Thiorhodovibrio winogradskyi: one gene and its partner. Each later gene encodes a partner of the first gene's protein in a complex. Links are inferred from orthologs where the notes say so. Each region holds a gene or a part of one and is shown on either strand. Other genes may lie near its edges. The genes, in order: mnmE and mnmG.

Region 1 (6,245 bases):
CATCAGTCTAGACCTTAGATAGTCAGTTATCCACAAGTCCGCCAAGATTTTGAACGATACTAGGAAGCGAAAATGATTGTCTATAGAGTTTTAGAACCGCTTACAAGTCGCCTCATGAATCGACGAGATTGCATTTTTACTTGATTTCCATCGTGAAATTCAAGTACTCAATGTCCAGATTAAAAAAAAAATACAGTGAAAAACTTCTGGATCTTGACTGTGGCCCTTGATCTTGCTATGATTGGAAGTCTTTTTGGGCACTTTTGATCTTGACACAAGTTGTATCCCTGACCTTTTCCATCTCCGAGGCAGGTGATTTCTCTTGTTGTTAGTGCAACTCCTTGATATAGAAACCAGTCAGGTAGGAGTTTGACAGTTAGATTAGTCAGGAGTCGCCTGAACATCCTTATGTTATTCAAGCCCGGAGTTTTCTATCATGAAACAGACCTTTAAACCTAGTCGCCTCAAGCGAGCTCGCACACATGGTTTTCGAGCGCGCAGAGCAACCAGAAATGGCCGCAAGGTTTTGCAGTCGCGACGTGCCAAAGGCCGGCTGCATTTGATTCCACGTTAACCTTCCACTTGTTTATCGGTTTGTCAGCGCTTTCCATGACAGGGTAATGCACACTGGGTCACAAACTGGGACCAAATGTTTTACCAGGCACCAACGTTTGCTTAAATCCGAAGAGTTGCAACGCGTATTTGCTACTGGCAGGCGCTCTGCAGACTCTTGTTTCACAGTTCTTGCAGCTGTTCGGGACGACGTTGATTCTCAAGAAGAACAACAACATCGGCTAGGACTTGCAATCTCAAAAAAAGCCGCTCCCCGAGCCGTTGATAGAAATCGGATTAAGCGTATTGTTCGCGAGTCATTTCGGCTGATTAATATCAGATGGAGAAACCGAAGCATCGATTTCATCGTGATGACCACACGATCGGCGACTCAGAAAGACAATCCGATCCTATTCGATTCTTTGCACCGTCATTGGCAAAAACTCTGGTCCGACAGCCATCAACACTAATTGTCACTACAATGCGTGGATTGATTCGCGCTTATCAACTGTGTTTAAGCCCAATGCTCGGCCCACACTGCCGCTTCCACCCAAGTTGTTCGGAGTACGCACGCACCTCACTTGAGTTGCATGGCCCGATCCTTGGGCTCGGCCTCGCTATTCGTCGAATTCTCAGGTGCCAGCCTTGGGGTTCCAGCGGCTTCGATCCAGTTCCTAGTAAAAAAACTCAAGGATCCAATGGATAATATCCGATTAATATTGATTCTAGCATTCGCCGGGATCCTATTCATGATCTATTCCGCTTGGGTTGATGATTATGGTGCATTGACACCATCTCCTGAGCAGTTTAACGCTATGAATCAATTTGAGACTGCCGAAGAAACGGGTGAGAAGCCTAGCTTACCCGATGATGCACCAGCAGTTGCTCCGACGCCTGAACAAGGTGATCCATGGTCTAAGGATTCACCTATATCTCAATTGGAGCCAGTTCGGGTGGAAACCGACGTACTAAAGGCAGAAATATCGCCCCAAGGTGGAACGATAGAAAATCTTTGGTTACTCAATTACTCGGTGACCGCTGAAAAGCCAGAAGTTAAATTTCAGCTTCTGAAGGCTGAAGCGCCAAATATGTTCATTGTTCAATCGGGTCTTCTAGGTCAACCGCAATCAGAGTTCCCAACGCACGAAACTCATTTTACTCCTGAAGCTAAACATTACCAACTAGAGACAGGGCAAGATGAGTTGATTGTAACCTTGCGTTGGCGGGGAGACAGCGGAATAGAAGTGGTAAAAACTTATAGTTTCACCCGTGGCGAATATTTAATCGAGGTTTCGCAGGAAATTTACAATCCCACTGATACAGTGTTGAATCTTCGAGGTTATCAACAGCTTCAACGCACTGAATTAAATGATCCACATAAAACAAAATTTGTAGCAACTTATACTGGCGGGGTTTATTACGGTCCGGAAATTAAATACAAAAAAGAAGATTTCAAGGAGATGGTCAAACATCCGCTTGACACCAAGATCACTGGTGGCTGGATAGCTATGATCCAACATTATTTTCTAGGCGCTTGGATTCCCCCGGCAGACATGCCTCAGACCTTCTATACAAAAGTTATCGCAAAGGACAGTCCTGAACCACGCTATATTATTGGACAGTATTCAAGTGCAATTGCTGTCGCGCCAGGTGATCGTTATATCTTTCAGGACAAACTCTTTGTTGGGCCGAAATTGCCTGATCAACTCTCACGTGTTGCCCCTGGTCTACAACTCGCTGTCGATTATGGTTGGTTGACAATCCTGGCTGAGCCCATTCATTGGCTGTTGTCATGGATCTATAAACTGGTCGGCAACTGGGGTTGGTCCATTATATTGTTGACAATCCTAATTAAAGCAGCTTTTTACAAGCTCTCTGAAACAAGTTATAAATCTATGGCTCACATGCGCAAACTGACTCCACGCATGAAGGCTTTGAAAGATCGCTATGGCGATGACAAGGAACGTCTAAACCAGGCGATGATGGAGCTTTATAAAAAGGAAAAGATCAATCCGCTTGGCGGTTGTTTGCCAATCCTGATCCAGATTCCTGTCTTCATTGCGCTTTATTGGGTGTTACTGGAGAGTGTGGAATTACGTCATGCACCCTTTATCTTTTGGCTCGACAATCTGACTTCGCCGGATCCTTACTACATTCTGCCACTTATCATGGGTGTGTCCATGTTTGTGCAGCAGAAACTTAACCCGCCACCACCGGATCCGATGCAGGAAAAGATCATGCTATCTTTACCTGTTGTTTTTACGGTTTTCTTTGCCTTTTTCCCCTCCGGTTTAGTGCTTTATTGGACGGTCAACAACCTTCTTTCAATTGCTCAGCAGTGGTATATCACCCGCAGTATTGAGAAGCAGGAGCATCGGAAGGCGAGCTAGACCCGGTGTGAGCAGTTTGAGGGAGCTCAGATGAATATATTAGTGGCTAGTTAGGGAAAACCTAACAAGGTTGGCACTGATGTGTTTCGTGATAAAGCGTTTCCTGTGATGCAATCGGCGACAAAAGCCCAGTTTGACACCATTGCAGCGGTCGCAACCGCTCCAGGTCGTGGTGGTATAGGTGTGATCCGAATTTCTGGGTCAATAGTAAAGTTGATAGGTAAATCAATTCTTCAGCGTTCATTGCCACCACGCCAGGCGATCCTTGGGAATTTTCTGGATGATAGCGGGGAGACAATCGATCAAGGAATTGGCCTTTTTTTCCCGTCACCCGCCTCGTACACCGGCGAAGACGTTCTAGAACTTCAGGCCCACGGTAGCCCGGTCGTACTTGATTTGCTCCTCAAACGGGTAATCAGTTTAGGAGCGCGGCTTGCCTGTCCCGGAGAGTTTACTGAGCGTGCATTTCATAACGGCAAACTTGATTTAACTCAGGCAGAAGCTGTCGCTGATTTGATTGCAAGTAACAATCAAATGCAGGCGAAGTTAGCGAGACGAACCTTGCAGGGTGCGTTTGCGTCTTCGGTTTCTGACTTACAGGCATTGTTAACCCGTCAACGAGTTTTAATTGAGGCTGGGCTTGACTTTTCCGATGAAGACCTTGAGCCAACAGATATTGAGGCAGTCGACAAGGGCATTGTGTCGATTATTCAAAGAATTGATCAGTTATCTCACGTCGCTTCCCAAGGTGAACGCGTTCGTGACGGAATGACGGTTGTCATTGTGGGTCCACCAAACTCTGGGAAGTCAAGCCTGTTGAATCAAATCTCCGGTCAGCAGTCAGCGATCGTAACACCTATAGCTGGTACGACCCGTGATTTAGTTCGTGCGGATATTCAACTGGATGGGATGCCGCTTCATGTGATCGATACCGCAGGCATCAGAAACAGCTGCGATTTTATTGAGCAAGAAGGAATACGACGTGCCCTAGAAGAAACTCAGATAGCTGATTTGGTGCTTTGGGTCTATGACGGAATGCTTGGTCGACCAGAGGCAGTTGATTTGCAAAGGATTCTCGCTACCACAGCAATCACATTAGTACGAAATAAAATTGATTTGCTCGCTGAACAGCCAAATGTTCAAGAGGTTAGACATTCTGGAGCTCTAATGCACGAGCTTTCGATCTCGGCAAAGACTGGACTTGGGCTCGGACAACTGAAAGAGCACATTAAAAAATGTTCGGGGTACGAGATGATGGTCGAGGGTGCCTTCATGGCTCGACGTCGTCATCTTGTTTGTTTAGAACAGACACGAAACTATTTGGTGGCCGCGAAGAAGAGCCTCTCTGTCGGGGAGCCAGCTGAAATTCTTGCCGAGGATTTACGTGAAGCGCAAATGGCCTTAAGTCGAATTACCGGTGATGTTAGTTCGGACGATTTGTTGGGAGAGATTTTTTCTAGTTTCTGTATTGGCAAATAGTTGCGGAGCAGACGCAAGCTTGGGATATTGGGTAAAACCGCGGTTGTTCAAAGTAACAATTCTTTACTACTTGGAAAACACATGGGCGCACCTGGCTTGCTCTGATTGATGCTATTAGCCTGTTTAAAATCCTCAGTCGTGTTGAGATTGATAAAAGCAAGCCTGTTGTCAGAAAAATCAGCGACTGCAGTGCTATGACGGTTTAGCCAGGCTCCAAGCCGGCGCTCGCCTGATGCTAAATAGGCCTGTAGATCTTCTAACAGAGATCGCGACAGCATCGCGTAGGTAAAGTGAGTTTGATGGCCATCGGAGGCGACTGCTGCAGGTACCTTTTCTGTCTCAATGGTATTGGCCAGTCTTATAGCTAAATTAAAGGGCACATATGGACCATCACAGGGTACCATTAGGATCCAGGGAGTTCTCGAGCATTCAAGGCCACGGGATAGCCCGGCAAGAGGGCCTGCGTGATCTGGGATGTCATCGAACAACAGGGGCCAACCAAATCGGTGATACTCTGGGACACATCGATTTGCACTGATCAGCACTGTGCCAACCTGAGGCTTAAGGCGTTCAATAACCCAGTGCACCAAAGGCTGGCCCTGGTAGTCCATTAAGCCCTTGTCGCGACCATGGATACGTTGACCACGGCCTCCGGCAAGAATTAGGCCCGTAATGTCAGAACGCTTTATCAATGGCGAACCAGAGTCTTAGATGCAGAGAAATCTTTGTATTCTGTGGTGGGAGAATTACCTCTAGGGGACGTGCGTCACAGGCATCATCTCAGTGTCACAGTTTCCGCCTACGCGAGTCGTTTTCGAAACCGCTGCTTCTTTGCAAGTTTCCCCGCGTTCTTTAATACGGCAGGTTATCGCGAGAGGCTTGCCAGCACTTAACCAACTCGGAATTGTCCGATAGCGATTGATCTTGGTAAATTGGCAGGTGGGTGAAACCCCATAAGGCGTGCAGCGGTGACCGGATTTCAGACTGACTTTTCGGGCATCGACGATGAAACCGGGATAGTTGTCGATAACCCGTAACTTGTCACCCTCGGGCGTGTGATCAAAGCGGAATTCTTTGAATAGGTAGCCCTTACTGACAGCTTGTCCTACTTCGATCCGGGTATTCGCAATGAGCGCAAATTGACCATTGTTCTCGGCGACTGCTCCGCTCATATATTCAATGCGGTCCTTTTGCGGAAAACATTTCTGCATCGCAGGCGGATGGTAATAATGGCGCATTTCCTTTAGGTCGGATAGGGTGTTATCAGGAAAGACTTGCGACAGATCTTGATCGCTACCGAAAAGAATGCGCTCGGCATCGCCGACGCTTTGCTGATGCATTAGTTGGATTCGGCGGTAGTCTTCGTGCGTCGCCAGGTCAGAGCGTAAATAGCAAGCGGTGAGCCCGGAAATCTGAGTCAAATAAGCATCCCAGATGTTGTATTGCGAAGGCTCCGAGGCCGCGCCCTGGAAGTCACCGGGGAAGCGACAACCTCGCCCTTTGAGGCACTGCCCAAGCGCGCGATTGCGAATAGACAGGACCACGACGTTTCTCTCACAGGCGCCATAGGCGCTACAGCCACGGTCGAGATGTCCTTCGTATATGGCTGTGCGCATGCTGTAGTCGAGATGTTTGGCTCGCGCGAGTTGTTGCGCGTCTCCCGCCTTGCTCTCGCGTGAAATAAAGTCATCCCAGGCGCGTGCGAGGCGCTCGCGTCGGCCGAGCAGTCCAATTCCGACTCCCGCACACTCGTCGGAATTATGAAATTTCCGCACCCATAAATCCAGCTCCGACATCCGTGCCTGCTTGTCGAGTTGCAGTTTT
Region 2 (8,500 bases), 1.3 Mb from region 1 along the record:
GATTCGCAACATACGCGAGTACTATGCCTGCCAGCGCTATCAGTGGCAAGGCAATCTGAACCTATTATGAACGCCATCGGGGAACTTGGCATGGCAGGGTCAAGAGTTTCTGGGGTGTTGCGCGCCCTCGGGAAAAAGTTGTCTGACTGGCCGATTTCTCTGTCAAAGTTGCTCTAGCGAAATCTGCTTGTTGGTCCAAACTATTCCCCAAAGAAGCCCCCCAAAAAACCCAATAACCCCATCCGTTATAGCCGCAGTGAGCCGTTGCGCAGAGTGATCTGCCTCAGGCCAACAGCCGCTCAAGGTCAAATGCTTTCAGCGTCTCTAACGCCCCGTCGATGACCTTCTCTCGCCCCGCGAACACCGATCATCTGCCAGAACTTGATGCCAAAACTTGATGCCAAAACTTGATGCCAAAACTTGATATAGGAGTAGACCGGCTTGAAGATCGACTGAAACAGGGGCGAGGACCGCTGCACCGTTCGGACTGACCACGGACCAGAAAACAGATGTGTCTTGGCCCGGAAATACCCTGCAATGCCTTTGTTTCTAGGAGGTGTTATGGATCATTTCGGCTCCTCAGGCGCGCTGCCTCACATTCGGCTAGACTGCAGCGATTCGCCCGTGATGGCACAAACCTGGCATGCAGGAACAGAACATCCATGCAGGCAACACTAGACTATGAAGTCATCGTCATCGGTGGCGGCCACGCCGGCACCGAGGCCGCACTGGCCTCGGCTCGTCTTGGCGCACACACTCTGCTGCTGACGCACAATATCGAAACACTGGGACAGATGAGCTGCAACCCGGCCATCGGCGGCATCGGCAAGGGGCATCTGGTCAAAGAGATCGACGCCTTGGGTGGACTGATGGCGCGCGCGGCCGATGTTGCCGGGATTCAGTTTCGGATTCTCAACAGCCGCAAGGGCCCGGCGGTGCGCGCCACCCGCGCCCAGGCTGATCGCATGCTCTACAAAGCCGTCGTGCGCCGCGCGCTGGAGCACCAGCCGGGGCTGGATCTGTTTCAGCAGGCGGCGGACGATCTTCTTCTCGATGGTGATGGGGCCGGCGCGCGCGTCACCGGCGTGCGCACCCAGATGGGCTTGGAGTTTCACGCCCGCACTGTGGTACTCACCGCCGGCACCTTTCTCGGGGGACGCATTCACATCGGGCTAAGCAACTACCGGGGCGGGCGCGCCGGGGATCCGCCCGCACTCGCTCTGGCCGAGCGCCTGCGCGCTTTACCACTGCGGGTGGAGCGGCTCAAGACCGGCACCCCACCGCGCATCGCCGCGCGCAGCATTGACTTCAGCCAGCTTGCCGAGCAACCCGGTGACATCCCTGTACCGGTGTTTTCCTATCTTGGCACGGCGGCGGACCATCCGCGCCAGCTCAGTTGCCACATTGCCCGCACTACAGAGCGCACGCATGAGATCATTCGCGCAGGCATCTCCCGCTCGCCTCTGTTCAGCGGCGTGATCGAAGGCATAGGACCACGCTATTGCCCGTCGATCGAGGATAAAATTTTTCGTTTTGCCGATAAGGCCTCGCATCAGATTTTTGTCGAGCCAGAGGGACTCGACACCGATGAGATCTACCCTAACGGCATTTCCACCAGCCTGCCCTACGATGTGCAGGAAGCGCTGGTGCGCTCCATTCCGGGTTTCGAGCGCGCGCACATCACCCGCCCCGGCTATGCCATTGAGTACGACTTTTTCGACCCGCGCGACCTGCTGCCCTCGCTTGAGACCAAGCCCATTCGCGGGCTGTTCTTCGCCGGGCAGATCAATGGCACCACGGGTTACGAGGAAGCCGCCGCCCAGGGCCTGCTGGCCGGACTGAACGCCGCGCGCCAGGCGCGCGGGCTCGAACCCTGGTACCCGCGTCGCGATCAGGCCTATTTGGGTGTGATGATCGATGACTTGATCACCCGCGGCACCACCGAGCCCTATCGCATGTTCACCAGCCGCGCCGAGTATCGGCTGCAGCTGCGCGAGGACAATGCCGATCTGCGCCTGACCGAGATCGGCCGCGAACTGGGGCTGGTGGACGAGGCGCGCTGGAAAGCCTTCGCCACCAAGCGCGAGGCCATCGCCCGCGAACAGCAGCGTCTGCACGAGACCTGGGTGCGACCCGGCAGCGCGGCGGCCGAGGCGCTGGCGGAGTATCTCGGCGAGCCGCCGAAACGCGAGCTGCGCGCGCTTGAGTTGCTCGCCCGGCCCCAAATCGACCATGCCCGCCTGATGGCGATTCCCGGCATTGGTCCTGATATTAGCCCAGGCGCGGTGGACCCAGCGGTCAGCGAGCAGCTCGAGATCCAAGCCAAGTATGCAGGCTATCTGGAGCGCCAGCGCGCCGAGGTCGAGCGCCAGTTGGCCCAAGAACATTCGCCACTACCGCTCGATTTCGACTTCGACCGGGTGCGCGGACTCTCCGCCGAGGTGCTGGAAAAATTCAAGCAAACACGCCCAACCACCCTGGGCCAGGCGGCGCGTATTCCGGGTGTGACGCCAGCGGCCGTATCTTTATTGCTGATTCACTTAAAGCGTATCCAGTCGATCAGTCAAGCCGCTGACCAGGCGAGCAACCCAAGGGATCAATCAGGGCACCAACAACTAGCCGACCCTGCCCCGCCCAGCGCGTACCAGAGTGCCTGATGCTTGCCTCCCTGCGCCAACCGTTGAGCGATCGCCTGCATCAGGGCTGCGCGCGTCTTGGCGCTCCCGTCGCCAACCTCAGCGAAGCCCAACGCAACGCCCTGCTGGACTACGTTGATCTGCTCGCGCACTGGAACAGCCGCTTCAACCTCACCGCCGTGCGCGATCCGCTGGACATGATTGGCCACCACCTGCTCGACAGCCTGGCCGCCGTCGATGCCTTTGTTGCCTCACCGGTGCTCGATCTGGGCACGGGCGCCGGCCTGCCCGGCATTCCGCTGGCCATCGCGCGCCCGGAGCTGCAATTTGTCCTGCTCGACAGCATCGGCAAAAAAACCCGTTTTGTGCGACAGGCCGCCGCCAGTCTGGAGCTTGCCAACGTCACAGTGATACAAGCGCGCTTTGAGTCATATCAGCCGGCGGAAAAATTCGCTACCATAACGGCTCGTGCGCTCGCGCCGCTTGCAGCCCTGTGGAGCGGCAGCGCCCATTTGCGCCAGCCGGGCGCGGCACTGCTTGCCTACAAAGGCCGCCGGCCGGATGATGAAATCGCCACGCTCAGGCCCCCGGCGGGTGCCACCGGTGAGGGCCCAAGCGTCACGCGGGTAAGCGTCACCCGACTTGAGGTTCCCTTCGTGCCTGGCGAGCGCCATTTGATCCGCATCGACTGAAGCCCTTGAACCTATGGCCAGAATCATCGCGATCGCTAACCAAAAAGGCGGCGTGGGTAAAACCACCACGGCCGTGAATCTGGCCGCCTCGCTGGCGTCGCTCAAAAGCCGCGTGCTGCTGATCGACATGGACCCGCAAGGCAATGCCACCATGGGCTGTGGAGTGGATAAAAACAGCCTGGAACTCACCGGCTGCGATCTGCTGCTGAGTGACGCCGACTTCAACGCCTGTCGCGTCCGGGTGGAAGAACCGGCGCCCGGCTTCGACCTCCTGCCATCGAATGGCGACATGACCGCGGCTGAAGTCGGCCTGATGAACACTGAAGAGCGCGAACGCAGCCTGGCCGCGGTGATTAGCACTGTGGCTGGTGACTACGACCAGATTCTGATTGATTGCCCGCCCTCGCTGAACATGCTCACTCTGAACGCCCTGGTAGCCGCCCATGGCGTGCTAATTCCGATACAATGCGAGTATTATGCCCTGGAGGGGCTATCAGCCCTGCTCGACACCATTCGCCAGATTCAGGACAGCCGCAATCCCGGCCTGGCCATCGAGGGCATTTTGCGCACCATGCATGATCCGCGCAACAACCTGGCCAATCAGGTCTCCACCCAGTTGATTGAGCATTTCAGCGCGCAGGTCTACACCACCATCATCCCGCGCAACGTGCGTCTGGCCGAGGCCCCCAGCCATGGCCTGCCGGTGCTGCTGTACGATTCCAGTTCGCGCGGTTCCATTGCTTACCAAGCCCTGGCCGGCGAGATGCTTGGCCGCGCCCAGCGTGCGCCGGCCGCGGCCTGAGCATAGAACAACCAAGAATGAGCACAAAAAGAAAAGGTCTTGGCCGCGGCTTGGACGCCTTGCTTGGCGGCAGCGCCGCGAGCGACAGCCAAAGCAACAACCAAAGCAACAACCAAAGCAACACTGGCGCCTCCGACCCGACGCACGACTCCCCAACCACCGCGCGCGCGGATGAAGTCATCACTGAACTCGGCGTCGAGCGTATCCGCCGTGGCCGCTATCAACCGCGACGCGAGTTCAATTCTGACAGCCTGAGCGAGCTAGCCGACTCCATTGCCTCACAGGGTGTGTTACAGCCCATAGTGGTGCGCAGCCTCGAGGACGGCGATTATGAGATCATCGCCGGTGAGCGCCGATGGCGCGCGGCGCAACAAGCCGGGCTGGCCAAGATTCCGGTGGTGGTGCGTGAGGTTGACGAGAAAACCGCCCTGGCCATCGCCCTGATTGAAAACATCCAGCGCGATGACCTCCACCCGCTTGAGGAAGCCAGCGCCCTTCACCGCCTGGCCGAGGAATTCAACCTCACACACCAGCAGGTAGCCGAGGCCGTGGGCAAATCCCGCACCACCATTACTAACCTGCTGCGTCTGCTTGAGCTGGAAGCCGATACCAAGACCTATCTGGATCAGCGCCAACTGGAAATGGGCCACGCCCGCGCCCTGCTCGGCCTGAAAGGCCGCAACCAGAGCGACGCCGCGCGCGAGGTGGTCAATCGCGGTCTATCCGTGCGCGAAACCGAAAAACTGGTCCGCCGCTGGCAAAACGAGGAAAACGACGACGCCCAGAAAGAAAAACCCCAGCTAGACCCCAACATCCGCAGTTTGCAAGACGACCTCGCCAACCGCCTTGGCGCCCGCGTTGCAATCAAACACGGTGGCAGCGGCGCTGGCAAGCTAGTCATCGCCTACAATAACCTCGACGAACTCGACGGCATTCTGGCGCATATCCAGTAAGCGAGGTATCGCCACCCCCAGGTTAGCGACAACGCGGCACAACCACAGCCAAGAGCCCCTGACGCGGCCAACACCTAATCAATTGGTACGACTCAGCGCCTCGAACAAGGCGTAGCAAAAACGCGCGTCCTGACTGGCCTCCAGCAGCGAGAGGGTACGCTTCTGCCAGTCCATGAAATCAATGTCCGCGGCAAGGGCGAAGTCCATGTTCCAAAACCCCATCGACCAGTCGTTGAACAGCCGGCGGTGTGCATAGCCGCGAATGATCACGCTGGGTTTCTGGTGGCGCGGATCGCTGGCAATGCGCTCCATCAGCGTATCGACGATGTCACGCTGCCCCTCGAGCAGTTGCATGAAGTAACCCGCCTGGTAGATTAAAAACCCGGTCACACCAATCTCGCGATTGTTGCGGCGCGAAACCTCAAGCAAGGCATTCAGCTGCGCCTCGCTCATCTCATCACGCGCGCGGCTGACATAGACCACATAGTAAAGCTTCGCCTCGGCCGCCTCCGCGCCGCGCTCATGGGTCAGCGCCTCGCACAGCGCCTGCTCCGGCATCGGCCGGTAGAGATGAAACCCCTGCACCCACTGGCATCGCAGAGCTTGCAATTCAAAGAGTTGGGCGTCGTTTTCTACCCCTTCGGCGATCAACCCTTTGTTCAGCGCCTTTCCCATCTTAATGATGGCGCTCACAATCAGGCGCGCATCGGCATGTTTGTCAATGCCATCGATGAACTCGCGGTCGATTTTGATCATGGACACCGGCAACCGCAGCAGTTGCAGCAGGGACGAATAGCCAGTGCCAAAATCATCGACAGCCACCCGCAGACCAAGATCGGCCAGCGCGCGCAGGACGCGCAGATTCTTCTCCACATCCGCGAACAGCGAGGTCTCGGTCAGCTCCAGCACCAGGCCGTTCGGATCGGCCCCGGTCTGCTCGATGATGGCCGCAAAGTCGCGCACGATACGCTCATCATTTAATTGCACCGTCGAGAGATTGACCGACAGATAAGGCGACTGACCGTCATTACGCTGGTGCAGTCGGGCCTGGGTCGCGCAGGCCTGCTCGAACACCCAGCGCCCAATGGGCAAAATGGCGCCGGATTGCTCGGCGATGGGAATGAAAACCGCCGGCGAGACGGGGCCATCCGGCGACTGCCAGCGCAGCAGCGCCTCGGCCCCCTGAATGCGACCGCTCTGGGTGGCCAGGATGGGCTGAAACACCAAGTGCAGTTCCTCGCGCTCAATAGCCTGGCGGAGCCCGTTGACGATATCCAGCCGCTTGCGCGCCTGCGCGGTCAGGTCGGTGGAGAAGCGGCGCCAGGAATCGCGTCCCTGCTCCTTGCTCACGTACATGGCGGCATCGGCATCGCGCAGCATCTGCTCAACCGTGCTCGACCCGCCCTGGCCCAGGGTCAGCCCGATACTCGCGGTGCAGACCAACTCGCGCCCTTCCAGGGCAATGGGCAGGCGCAAGGCGTCATTGATGCGCTCGGCCAGATGCTCAATGCTTTCGATGCGCTCGACCTGCTCGCACAGCACCACGAATTCGTCACCGCCCAGCCGCCCGACCGTGTCACCCGCGCGGACATGTTCGAGCAGAATATTGGCAACTCTGATCAGCAGGCGATCACCGGCATCATGGCCATAGGTATCGTTGATCAGCTTGAAATGATCGAGGTCGATGAACAGCAGCGCGATGCACTGCCGGCTACGCTCCGAGCGCTCCAGCGCATGCTCTAGCCGCTCGCGAATCAGCGCCCGATTGGGCAGCCGGGTGAGCGGATCATGGGTCGCGCGCCAGGTCAGTTCCTGCTCGGCTTGGCGTTTGACGGTAATGTCGCGCAAGGTCGCGACCAAAACCGTTCGTTCGGCATCGCGGAACTTGCTGATGGCCGCCTCGGCGGGAAAGGGCGTCCCGTCCTTGCGGTAACCTGATATTTCGCCTTGATGCCCCATGGGCATTTCCAGGGCGGCGCTTTGCTCGAACTCGCGCAGCGCCGCCGCATGATGTTGGCGCTGATGGGGCGGCAGCAGCAGATGGACGCTCAGGCCGATGAACTCCTCGGGCTGATAGCCGAACATGCGGCAAGCGCCCAGGTTGGCCTGCAGGATGACACCCTCGACATCGGTCGCGATCACGGCGACATCGGCAAGATCAAGAATGCGCCGAAACAGGCCGTCGATGGTGCCGGTGCTGCCGGCGGCTGGTAATTCTTGCAGTTTGAGCGGTGCTTGCGTTTCGCTGTGCAGCCCTCTGCGCGGCTCCACTCGATAGCGCGCCGGAATCTCCGGGGCGATGCGCCCGAAGCGTTCGATGATCTCGAAAGTGCCATTGAGTCGGCAGCGAGCAAGATAGCTGTTGACCTCGGCATGATGGCTGTGTGGGTCCATGCGCACCAGACCCTGACAGGACTCCACCGCGCCCTGCTCCAGAGCCGCCACCACGGCCTCTGGTTCGGTGGTACCCGCCTGCTCGACGGCCTGGGCATAGGCGCGCACGCAGCAATAGGTTCCCTCGCCAAAATTGGTCAGCACGCCACGACCGCCGGGCCACAGATCATCGACCTGCGAATGAGCGCGCAATCGTTGCAGATAGCGCTGATTGACTTTGGTATTGACCTCCATGAAATAGGTGTTACTCGAGTAGAGGCCAACACGCACTTGTGGCTCGAGGAAACGCACCATGGCTTCATCATAATGCCCCATCACCACCGCCATCTTGCGCTTCAGCCCGCGCTTGGCGAAGCGATTGAGCAACTCAATCTGATCCCTGCCGGCGAAATAGGGCACGAACACATCCGCGCCGGAGCAGGCCACATCCTCGAGCAGGGCTTCCAGCGGCTCCGCCGGTGAACCAAGCGGCAAATAGACCTCGCCAACCACTTCCCCGCCCAACGCGCGCAGGGAACGCTTGGCCGCGTCGATTGAACCGCGCGGCCACTCATAGTTGTTGCCGGCAAAAAACATCTTGGAGCCGAAACGCTCGGCCATGTAGGGGATCATGCGCGCGATCTGCTGATTGGGTAGCGCGGCATAGTGGAAGAAATAGCGGTTGGAAATGCTGCCTTCGTAGAAGGAAAAATTCAGATAGGGCAACCGCCTCGGGGCGGCCACCCGATCTGCCACCGCGATGCGTGAGTTACTGAGCAGGTTGCCAATGATGACCTCGCAGCAATGGGTGTCGATCAGGCGCTCGGCTGCCGCGACCGCGGTATCCGGCATGCTGCCATCGTCTTCGATGATCAACTTCAGCTCGCACCCCAGCAGGCCGCCGGATTCGTTGATTTCGGCCACGGCAATTTGTCCGGCCCAGGAAATCTCCGGCCCGTAGAGTTCGACCAGACCTGTCAGTGGCGGCATCAGGCCAACACGAATAGGATGCGTCATTATGTGCTTACTTGCCTATATCCCCAA

The links.
Region 2: the proteins of mnmE (region 1) and mnmG are in contact, whole or in part, in a solved structure (PDB 9HIP), measured with the Escherichia coli proteins. The link is inferred for Thiorhodovibrio winogradskyi from one-to-one orthologs.

Annotation. Positions count from the first base shown.
Region 1 is NZ_CP121472.1:5,472,267-5,478,511, reverse strand. What follows is about bases 2,227-5,222. They hold mnmE (tRNA uridine-5-carboxymethylaminomethyl(34) synthesis GTPase MnmE), read left to right. Parts: upstream 2,227-3,023; coding sequence 3,024-4,421; downstream 4,422-5,222. Other genes in these bases: Thiowin_RS25080 (hypothetical protein), read right to left, coding at 5,174-5,222; mobA (molybdenum cofactor guanylyltransferase MobA), read right to left, coding at 4,469-5,113; yidC (membrane protein insertase YidC), read left to right, coding at 2,227-2,942. Outside these bases: rpmH (50S ribosomal protein L34), read left to right, coding at 437-574; rnpA (ribonuclease P protein component), read left to right, coding at 621-1,022; membrane protein insertion efficiency factor YidD, read left to right, coding at 1,034-1,258; more of yidC, read left to right, coding at 1,251-2,226; more of Thiowin_RS25080, read right to left, coding at 5,223-6,245. UniProt on the Escherichia coli protein: Exhibits a very high intrinsic GTPase hydrolysis rate. Involved in the addition of a carboxymethylaminomethyl (cmnm) group at the wobble position (U34) of certain tRNAs, forming tRNA-cmnm(5)s(2)U34.
Region 2 is NZ_CP121472.1:4,186,383-4,194,882, forward strand. The notes cover bases 254-3,159. They hold mnmG (tRNA uridine-5-carboxymethylaminomethyl(34) synthesis enzyme MnmG), read left to right. Parts: upstream 254-662; coding sequence 663-2,657; downstream 2,658-3,159. Other genes in these bases: rsmG (16S rRNA (guanine(527)-N(7))-methyltransferase RsmG), read left to right, coding at 2,657-3,159. Also shown: more of rsmG, read left to right, coding at 3,160-3,328; Thiowin_RS19120 (ParA family protein), read left to right, coding at 3,342-4,130; Thiowin_RS19125 (ParB/RepB/Spo0J family partition protein), read left to right, coding at 4,148-5,083; Thiowin_RS19130 (EAL domain-containing protein), read right to left, coding at 5,162-8,473. UniProt on the Escherichia coli protein: NAD-binding protein involved in the addition of a carboxymethylaminomethyl (cmnm) group at the wobble position (U34) of certain tRNAs, forming tRNA-cmnm(5)s(2)U34.